One region of the Lysinibacillus sp. C5.1 genome, then DNA from elsewhere that is predicted to be linked to it. Evidence: a T-box and tRNA genes for the amino acid it is inferred to sense, from the RefSeq annotation. Region 1 holds a T-box; the other holds one or more tRNA genes.

What was found. A T-box is a leader RNA that pairs with one kind of tRNA and senses whether it is charged. The one in region 1 lies ahead of trpS (tryptophan--tRNA ligase), so its partner is inferred to be a tRNA-Trp.
Region 2: it has a tRNA-Trp gene. The T-box ahead of trpS (tryptophan--tRNA ligase) is inferred to sense a tRNA for this amino acid. The anticodon was not compared.

What each region holds. Positions count from the first base shown of each region.
Region 1 covers NZ_CP066226.1:729,614-734,006, reverse strand. The annotation lists gene mecA (adaptor protein MecA) at 168-836, opposite strand; gene spxA (transcriptional regulator SpxA) at 1,269-1,664, opposite strand; T-box leader at 2,214-2,445, shown strand; gene trpS (tryptophan--tRNA ligase) at 2,511-3,500, shown strand; gene I5435_RS03275 (hypothetical protein) at 3,516-3,824, shown strand; gene I5435_RS03270 (YuzI family membrane protein) at 3,808-4,038, opposite strand; gene fabF (beta-ketoacyl-ACP synthase II) at 4,136-4,393, opposite strand, start outside.
Region 2 covers NZ_CP066226.1:232,600-236,992, forward strand. The annotation lists rRNA gene I5435_RS01040 (23S ribosomal RNA) at 1-2,134, shown strand, start outside; rRNA gene rrf (5S ribosomal RNA) at 2,201-2,316, shown strand; tRNA gene I5435_RS01050 (tRNA-Val) at 2,330-2,405, shown strand; tRNA gene I5435_RS01055 (tRNA-Met) at 2,432-2,506, shown strand; tRNA gene I5435_RS01060 (tRNA-Asp) at 2,518-2,590, shown strand; tRNA gene I5435_RS01065 (tRNA-Thr) at 2,602-2,677, shown strand; tRNA gene I5435_RS01070 (tRNA-Tyr) at 2,684-2,767, shown strand; tRNA gene I5435_RS01075 (tRNA-Trp) at 2,782-2,855, shown strand; tRNA gene I5435_RS01080 (tRNA-His) at 2,892-2,967, shown strand; tRNA gene I5435_RS01085 (tRNA-Gln) at 2,979-3,053, shown strand; tRNA gene I5435_RS01090 (tRNA-Lys) at 3,069-3,141, shown strand; tRNA gene I5435_RS01095 (tRNA-Leu) at 3,150-3,231, shown strand; tRNA gene I5435_RS01100 (tRNA-Gly) at 3,283-3,357, shown strand; tRNA gene I5435_RS01105 (tRNA-Leu) at 3,363-3,451, shown strand; tRNA gene I5435_RS01110 (tRNA-Arg) at 3,465-3,541, shown strand; tRNA gene I5435_RS01115 (tRNA-Pro) at 3,551-3,627, shown strand; tRNA gene I5435_RS01120 (tRNA-Ala) at 3,642-3,717, shown strand; tRNA gene I5435_RS01125 (tRNA-Ser) at 3,733-3,825, shown strand; tRNA gene I5435_RS01130 (tRNA-Phe) at 3,832-3,904, shown strand; tRNA gene I5435_RS01135 (tRNA-Gly) at 3,913-3,986, shown strand; tRNA gene I5435_RS01140 (tRNA-Ile) at 3,991-4,064, shown strand; tRNA gene I5435_RS01145 (tRNA-Asn) at 4,077-4,153, shown strand; tRNA gene I5435_RS01150 (tRNA-Glu) at 4,155-4,226, shown strand.

The DNA of each region.
Region 1 (4,393 bases):
TCATTGTAGTAAAAGTTTTTCTATACGCCAACTAATGATGTGCTTTTCTTTGAAATTTGAGTTATCTTTAGCTCCTTTATCTGAAAACGTAAAAAAAGACTGTAGTCCTACTCATTTTGAGTGTGTCTACAGTCTGAAAGCCTCTGATAATCAGAAGCATGAAGATGTTAACTAAAATATTTTCGTACAGTTTCAAAGCAATCGTATTCCATAATTTTTTCGCCATATTCCTCAAGGCGATGAATTGTGAAATTAGAAGGGCTTAAAAACTCTTTAATAATCGCGTTTTTATCATGACGATTTAAATCATCGTCTGCATTCGCAAAGTCTACTACAAGATAGTAACTACCTTCATATTTGAATAATGAGGAATCCACTAAGTCATCTGTCATCCGTTTTGCAACGGGGATTAACTCATCAATATCTTTAAATTTATAAACATAAATGTCTGTATCCATAAATAACTCTGATTCATCCATGTCACCAAATTGAGTTAATTGACTAAGTAGATCCTCTCCAACTTCGTCAAATGGGGCAAACATACTTTTTTGTTCATCAAAATGTGAATGACCATCTAATGTTTCACCGTCTTTTAAAATATGTGCACGTGTGACAATGATTTCTAAGCCTACTTCTGACGCATTGATATGAATCCAAATCGGACCTTCTACATCAAAATAATCTTCAGTGTTCACTTCATCAATCATATCCCAAAAAAGTTGTTCACCCTTTGCTCGGTTGTACCAAATTTCTTCACGACTATAGCCGCGATCCTCTATATCATTGTACGTAATAAAGAGCTTGAGTGTATTCTCATTTACACGTTCGATGTCCACTAGACCTCATCTCCCTTCACTGTCATTTGTCGAAAAACAGTATTATTTCATTAGTATGCTTTGATTCATTGTTTTTAACCTTCATACTCCTTTGTTTTTCAACCTTTGACCACACCACAGAAAATCATCGAGCAACCGTAATCGTAATTTTTTTGGTCACAGTTGTCTCTAATTCTATTGTATGCTGTTCTTTCATAAAATGAAAAGGATATACACCGTTTCAAAGAAGATATTTGAATAATTGAAATTGTAGTAAACTATTTGTATTAAATCAAGTTTAACATACTTTTACGGAAATATATGACTTTTACCTATTAAATATTAGTTTTGAATGAAGGTTTTTACATAAGTAAAACATAAAAAAATAGATGTCACAACATGCTTTTGCATTTGTAACACCTACTACATCATTCTATGCAGTCTAAGTGGGTTTTAGTTCACCATACGCTGTGCTTCTTGTAATTGATAAGCTCTAACCTTACGCGGTAAAAATCGTCGAATTTCATCTTCGTTATAGCCTACTTGCAGTCTTTTCTCATCTAAAATTATTGGTCGGCGTAATAATCCAGGATATTCTTGAATTAATTCATATAAGCGTTGTAAAGGTAAGCTCTCAACATCTACATTCAATTTTTGGAATATCTTAGAACGAGTAGAAATAATTTCGTCTGTTCCATCCTCCGTCATTCGTAAAATCTCTTTGATTTCACTAATGCTTAACGGTTCAGAAAAAATATTACGTTCTGTATAAGGAATTTCATGCTCCTCTAACCATGCTTTTGCTTTACGACAAGACGTACAACTTGGTGATGTAAATAAAGTAACTATCATACTGACACATCCTTTCTATTTGTATTCGTTATCTATAAACCAATTTCTTAAATTAGAATTAATGTAATGTAAATCTACAGTTCCATTATACAGCACTCTGCTGTATTTGAATATAGTTCCAAGGAAAAAAAGAATACAGGATATATGACTTTGTTACAAAATATTCTGTCTATTAATACTACCTTAATGTATTCAATTAAGTATTCACTTTCTTGGTATGTCCAATGAACTAATAATAATATTCCCAGTAACAAGTCATTTTAAACATGAATTTCTCGAAACTAGTTGTTCTCAATTAAAAAACACAAACGAGAATAATGTCATGTAGACGTGTACAATTAAGACGTACTTTAGATAATATTGGTTTCCTTTTTTTACAACAAAAAAAATTCAGTCATAAGACTGAATTTACAGGCTTGCATTTAACTAAGTCTTTATACTATAATTTTGTGCAACAAGAGAAGCGCATTTGCGCCAGTCTGGATGGTCAACAGTTTTTTGATTGTTGTTCTCGAAAAGACACTCTCTACACATTAAATAGTGTAGTTAAAAACGCTGACGAAGAGTAGTACATTTGCAATATACATGTATAGAGAGTCTGTGGTTGCTGGAAACAGACCATGTATGCATTTGGAATGGACTTCCGAGTTAGCTTTGTGAACGTTCAAGTCTTCACTTGACCCCATTAGCAAAGCTCGTCCCTTCACGTTACGAAGCAAAGTGGCCTTTTAAGGCAAGCAGGGTGGTACCGCGGATTCGAACATCATTCGTCCCTTCATTAGTTTATTCTAATGAGGACGCATGATGTTTTTTTATTTTTCGAACCCCGAGGAGGAACTAATTATGACAACTATTTTTTCAGGCGTACAGCCAACAGGTATTGTAACATTAGGCAATTATCTTGGTGCATTCAAGCAATTCCCAGCACTACAGCATGAAGGGAATGCTATTTACTGTATCGTTGACCAACATGCCATTACTGTTGCGCAAGATCCAAAAGAGTTACGTCAAAACATCCGTAATTTAGCGGCTACTTATATTGCGACTGGAATTGACCCTCAAAAGTCAACGTTATTCATTCAATCTGAAGTACCAGCTCATGCACAAGCGGGATGGATGCTACAATGTGTCGCGTCTATTGGTGAACTAGAGCGTATGACACAGTTTAAAGATAAATCACATGGTAAAGAAACTGTTTCAGCAGCTCTTTTAACCTATCCACCATTAATGGCGGCTGATATTTTATTATATAACACGAATATTGTTCCTGTAGGGGATGATCAAAAACAGCATATTGAGCTAACACGTGACCTTGCAGAGCGCTTTAACAAACGTTATGGTGAAGTGTTAACGATTCCTGAAATCCAATTACCAAAAGCTGGAGCTCGTATTAAATCATTACAAGAACCTACAAAAAAAATGAGCAAATCTGATCCAAATACAAAAGCAACGATTAAACTTTTAGATACAGCAAAAGATATCGAGAAAAAAATCAAATCTGCTGTCACTGACTCTGATGGTATTGTGGCATTTGATGTTGAAAATAAACCAGGTGTTTCAAACTTACTAACGATTGAATCCGCTATTTCAGGTGTAGCAATTGAAGATTTGGTGAAAAAGTATGAAGGCATCGGATACGGTGGCTTCAAACAAGGTGTCGCTTCAGCAGTAATCGACCACCTAACACCAATTCAAGAAAGATTTTATAACCTTGTAGAGTCATCTGAACTGGACATTATTTTGGATGAAGGTGCAGAAAAAGCAAATGCTATTGCAAGCGCAACTTTAAAGCATATGGAACAAGCAATGGGCTTAGGCCGCACAAACCGCTAAGAAAGGAATTAACATATGCTCTGTGAACATTGTCATCAAACAATCAAAACCCTTCTATTAGAAGGTGACTTTGGTGCAGATCCATTATGGTGTGGCCATTGTCACGCCAATTTAGAATTAGAGCAACTGCCTTTAGACGAGTCCCTATTAACGGAGCTGACAACATGGATGTGTAACTTCGGCGAATGGATTGACCTTGAAACAGATTCATTTATTGATGGTATGGATACTTTAGCGAAAAGCCATGATGTACAAGGTGAAGACTTGGCCAAAAAAGTAGCAGAAGCATTCGCCATGCCTGTGATATTCAAGCCTTATCTTTAAGATTCGCTGTTTTATCGAAACCAAAGTCGAGCACAACACTACAAAGAACAATACAAGCTCCAATGGCGATATAAAACTCAGTTGTGTGCATGATAAATTTTAAGACTACTGACCAAGAATAACCAAGTGTCCGATAGTTCAAATATAAAATTAAATTGCCAATAGAAAGTATCATTAAGCCATAGCTCATTAAAAATATAAAAAGACGAAACAAATAAACGGCATCCTTTCTATTTCTTCTTACTTTCTTTTCTATTCGCTAACTTTTAAAAAAAGACGTCAGCCTTGTAAATTAGGCTGACGTTTTTTCATTATTCCTCTATTTTTTTGAATAATAGACTTGCGTTATGACCACCAAAACCAAGAGAATTACTCATTGCATATTCAATGTTCGCCTTACGCGCTTCATTTGGTACATAATCTAAATCGCACTCAGGGTCTGGCTCTGTTAGGTTAATTGTTGGAGGTAAAATGCCCTCTTTCAATGCTAGTGCTGTAAAAATCGCTTCAACACCACCAGCAGCACCTAATAAGTGACCTGTCATCGATTTAGTAGAACTCATTGCTAA
Region 2 (4,393 bases), 500 kb from region 1:
GAAAAGTGCGGGGATGAGGTGTGGGTAGCGGAGAAATTCCAATCGAACTTGGAGATAGCTGGTTCTCTCCGAAATAGCTTTAGGGCTAGCCTCGTGATGAGAATACTGGAGGTAGAGCACTGTTTGGACTAGGGGGCCATCCCGGTTTACCGAATTCAGACAAACTCCGAATGCCAGATATTTATACACGGGAGTCAGACTGCGAGTGATAAGATCCGTAGTCAAAAGGGAAACAGCCCAGACCACCAGCTAAGGTCCCAAAGTAATCGTTAAGTGGAAAAGGATGTGGCGTTGCACAGACAACCAGGATGTTGGCTTAGAAGCAGCCATCATTTAAAGAGTGCGTAATAGCTCACTGGTCGAGTGACGCTGCGCCGAAAATGTATCGGGGCTAAACGATTCACCGAAGCTGTGGATTGACATCTACGATGTCAGTGGTAGGAGAGCGTTCTAAGTGCGTTGAAGTCAGACCGGAAGGACTGGTGGAGCGCTTAGAAGTGAGAATGCCGGTATGAGTAGCGAAAGACGGGTGAGAATCCCGTCCACCGTATGACTAAGGTTTCCTGAGGAAGGCTCGTCCGCTCAGGGTTAGTCGGGACCTAAGCCGAGGCCGATAGGCGTAGGCGATGGACAACAGGTTGATATTCCTGTACCACCTCCTCACCGTTTGAGAAATGGGGGGACGCAGTAGGATAGGGTAAGCGCGCCGTTGGTTGTGCGCGTCCAAGCAGTAAGGCGTGTGTGTAGGCAAATCCGCACACTGTAACGTTGAGCTGTGATGGCGAGTCCGTATGGACGAAGTTCCTGATTTCACACTGCCAAGAAAAGCCTCTATCGAGGTGAGAGGTGCCCGTACCGCAAACCGACACAGGTAGTCGAGGAGAGAATCCTAAGGTGTGCGAGAGAACTCTCGTTAAGGAACTCGGCAAAATGACCCCGTAACTTCGGGAGAAGGGGTGCTCTTGAGCGTGCAAGCGCATGAGAGCCGCAGTGAATAGGCCCAGGCGACTGTTTAGCAAAAACACAGGTCTCTGCAAAACCGTAAGGTGACGTATAGGGGCTGACGCCTGCCCGGTGCTGGAAGGTTAAGAGGAGTGGTTAGCGCAAGCGAAGCTGCGAATTGAAGCCCCAGTAAACGGCGGCCGTAACTATAACGGTCCTAAGGTAGCGAAATTCCTTGTCGGGTAAGTTCCGACCCGCACGAAAGGCGTAACGATCTGGGCACTGTCTCAACGAGAGACTCGGTGAAATTATAGTACCTGTGAAGATGCAGGTTACCCGCGACAGGACGGAAAGACCCCGTGGAGCTTTACTGTAGCCTGATATTGAATTTTGGTACAACTTGTACAGGATAGGTAGGAGCCAGAGATCTCGGAGCGCCAGCTTCGAAGGAGGCGTCGGTGGGATACTACCCTGGTTGTATTGAAATTCTAACCCATGCCCCTTAGCGGGGCAGGAGACAGTGTCAGGCGGACAGTTTGACTGGGGCGGTCGCCTCCTAAAAGGTAACGGAGGCGCCCAAAGGTTCCCTCAGAATGGTTGGAAATCATTCGTAGAGTGTAAAGGCACAAGGGAGCTTGACTGCGAGACCTACAAGTCGAGCAGGGTCGAAAGACGGGCTTAGTGATCCGGTGGTTCCGCATGGAAGGGCCATCGCTCAACGGATAAAAGCTACCCCGGGGATAACAGGCTTATCTCCCCCAAGAGTCCACATCGACGGGGAGGTTTGGCACCTCGATGTCGGCTCATCGCATCCTGGGGCTGTAGTCGGTCCCAAGGGTTGGGCTGTTCGCCCATTAAAGCGGTACGCGAGCTGGGTTCAGAACGTCGTGAGACAGTTCGGTCCCTATCCGTCGTGGGCGTAGGAAATTTGAGAGGAGCTGTCCTTAGTACGAGAGGACCGGGATGGACACACCGCTGGTGTACCAGTTGTCTTGCCAAAGGCATCGCTGGGTAGCTATGTGTGGACGGGATAAGTGCTGAAAGCATCTAAGCATGAAGCCCCCCTCAAGATGAGATTTCCCATTACGCAAGTAAGTAAGATCCCTCAAAGACGATGAGGTAGATAGGTTCGAGGTGGAAGTGTGGTGACACATGGAGCTGACGAATACTAATCGATCGAGGACTTAACCAAAAAGTTTGAAACATTCAATGAACGTTTATCCAGTTTTGAGAGAACGAGTTCTTTCAACTGAATAAGTGAAGTGATGATGGCAAAGAGGTCACACCCGTTCCCATACCGAACACGGAAGTTAAGCTCTTTAGCGCCGATGGTAGTTGGGGGCTTCCCCCTGTGAGAGTAGGACGTCGCTTCGCTTATTTTTTATGTGGAGGATTAGCTCAGCTGGGAGAGCATCTGCCTTACAAGCAGAGGGTCGGCGGTTCGAGCCCGTCATCCTCCACCATTTATTTATTATGAAAGTACTATTATCGCGGGGTGGAGCAGTGGTAGCTCGTCGGGCTCATAACCCGAAGGTCACAGGTTCAAATCCTGTCTCCGCAACCAAATAAAATTAAGGTCCCGTGGTGTAGCGGTTAACATGCCTGCCTGTCACGCAGGAGATCGCCGGTTCGATCCCGGTCGGGACCGTCCTTATTTGTGCCGGTGTAGCTCAGTTGGTAGAGCAACTGACTTGTAATCAGTAGGTCGTGGGTTCGACTCCTATCGCCGGCACCATCCCTTGGAGGGGTAGCGAAGTGGCTAAACGCGGCGGACTGTAAATCCGCTCCTTAGGGTTCGGCGGTTCGAATCCGTCCCCCTCCACCAGCTCTTTATTCAATAGGGGCATAGTTCAACGGTAGAATAGAGGTCTCCAAAACCTTTGGTGTGGGTTCGATTCCTACTGCCCCTGCCAAATTTTTTAGGTTAGACTACTGTTATATTACATATGGCGGTTGTGGCGAAGTGGTTAACGCATCGGATTGTGGTTCCGACATTCGTGGGTTCGATTCCCATCAGTCGCCCCATAATAAAATATTGGGGTATAGCCAAGCGGTAAGGCAACGGATTTTGATTCCGTCATGCCTAGGTTCGAATCCTAGTACCCCAGCCATTTATTTCTTAATATGAGCCATTAGCTCAGTTGGTAGAGCATCTGACTTTTAATCAGAGGGTCGAAGGTTCGAGTCCTTCATGGCTCATCATATTTGCGGGTGTGGCGGAATTGGCAGACGCACTAGACTTAGGATCTAGCGCCGCAAGGCGTGGGGGTTCGACTCCCTTCACCCGCATCATCTATATTTCAAATTTATAATTGCCAGGATAAATAATCTTATGCACATGCGGAAGTAGTTCAGTGGTAGAACACCACCTTGCCAAGGTGGGGGTCGCGAGTTCGAACCTCGTCTTCCGCTCCAAATGTGCCGGGGTGGCGGAACTGGCAGACGCACAGGACTTAAAATCCTGCGGTAGGTGACTACCGTGCCGGTTCGATTCCGGCCCTCGGCACCATTTTTAATATTTAGCGCCCGTAGCTCAATTGGATAGAGCGTCTGACTACGGATCAGAAGGTTGTGGGTTCGACTCCTGCCGGGCGCGCCAATAAATGAACGGAATGTAGCTCAGCTTGGTAGAGCACTTGGTTTGGGACCAAGGGGTCGTAGGTTCGAATCCTGTCATTCCGACCATCTTTTTAACAAATGGGGCCTTAGCTCAGCTGGGAGAGCGCCTGCCTTGCACGCAGGAGGTCAGCGGTTCGATCCCGCTAGGCTCCACCATAATTGTTTCATTCCGGAGGTATACCCAAGTCTGGCTGAAGGGATCGGTCTTGAAAACCGACAGGCGGGTAACACCGCGCGGGGGTTCGAATCCCTCTACCTCCTCCATTTTCCGGGTCAGTAGCTCAGTTGGTAGAGCATTAGATTGAAGCTCTAAGTGTCGGCGGTTCGATTCCGTCCTGACCCATCATTTTTGCGGGTGTAGTTTAATGGTAAAACCTCAGCCTTCCAAGCTGATGTCGTGAGTTCGATTCTCATCACCCGCTCCAAGAGGGGCCTATAGCTCAGCTGGTTAGAGCGCACGCCTGATAAGCGTGAGGTCGATGGTTCGAGTCCATTTAGGCCCATTTTAAAATTATTCCGAAGTAGCTCAGTTGGTAGTAGCACCTGACTGTTAATCAGGTTGTCGCAGGTTCGAGTCCTGCCTTCGGAGCCACGGCCCCTTGGTCAAGCGGTTAAGACACCGCCCTTTCACGGCGGTAACACGGGTTCGAATCCCGTAGGGGTCATCAAGCATGTAGCAAATTTTGCTACATGCTTTTTTTTGTTTTTTAAGCATTTAATTATTGTCATTAAGGCATTAAGTATTGTGTAAATCATCTAACTTTTAATTTGCCGTTTTAAATTTGAACAAAGTATTTCATATATAAAAGATGTATGTTTTCTTACGGATTTT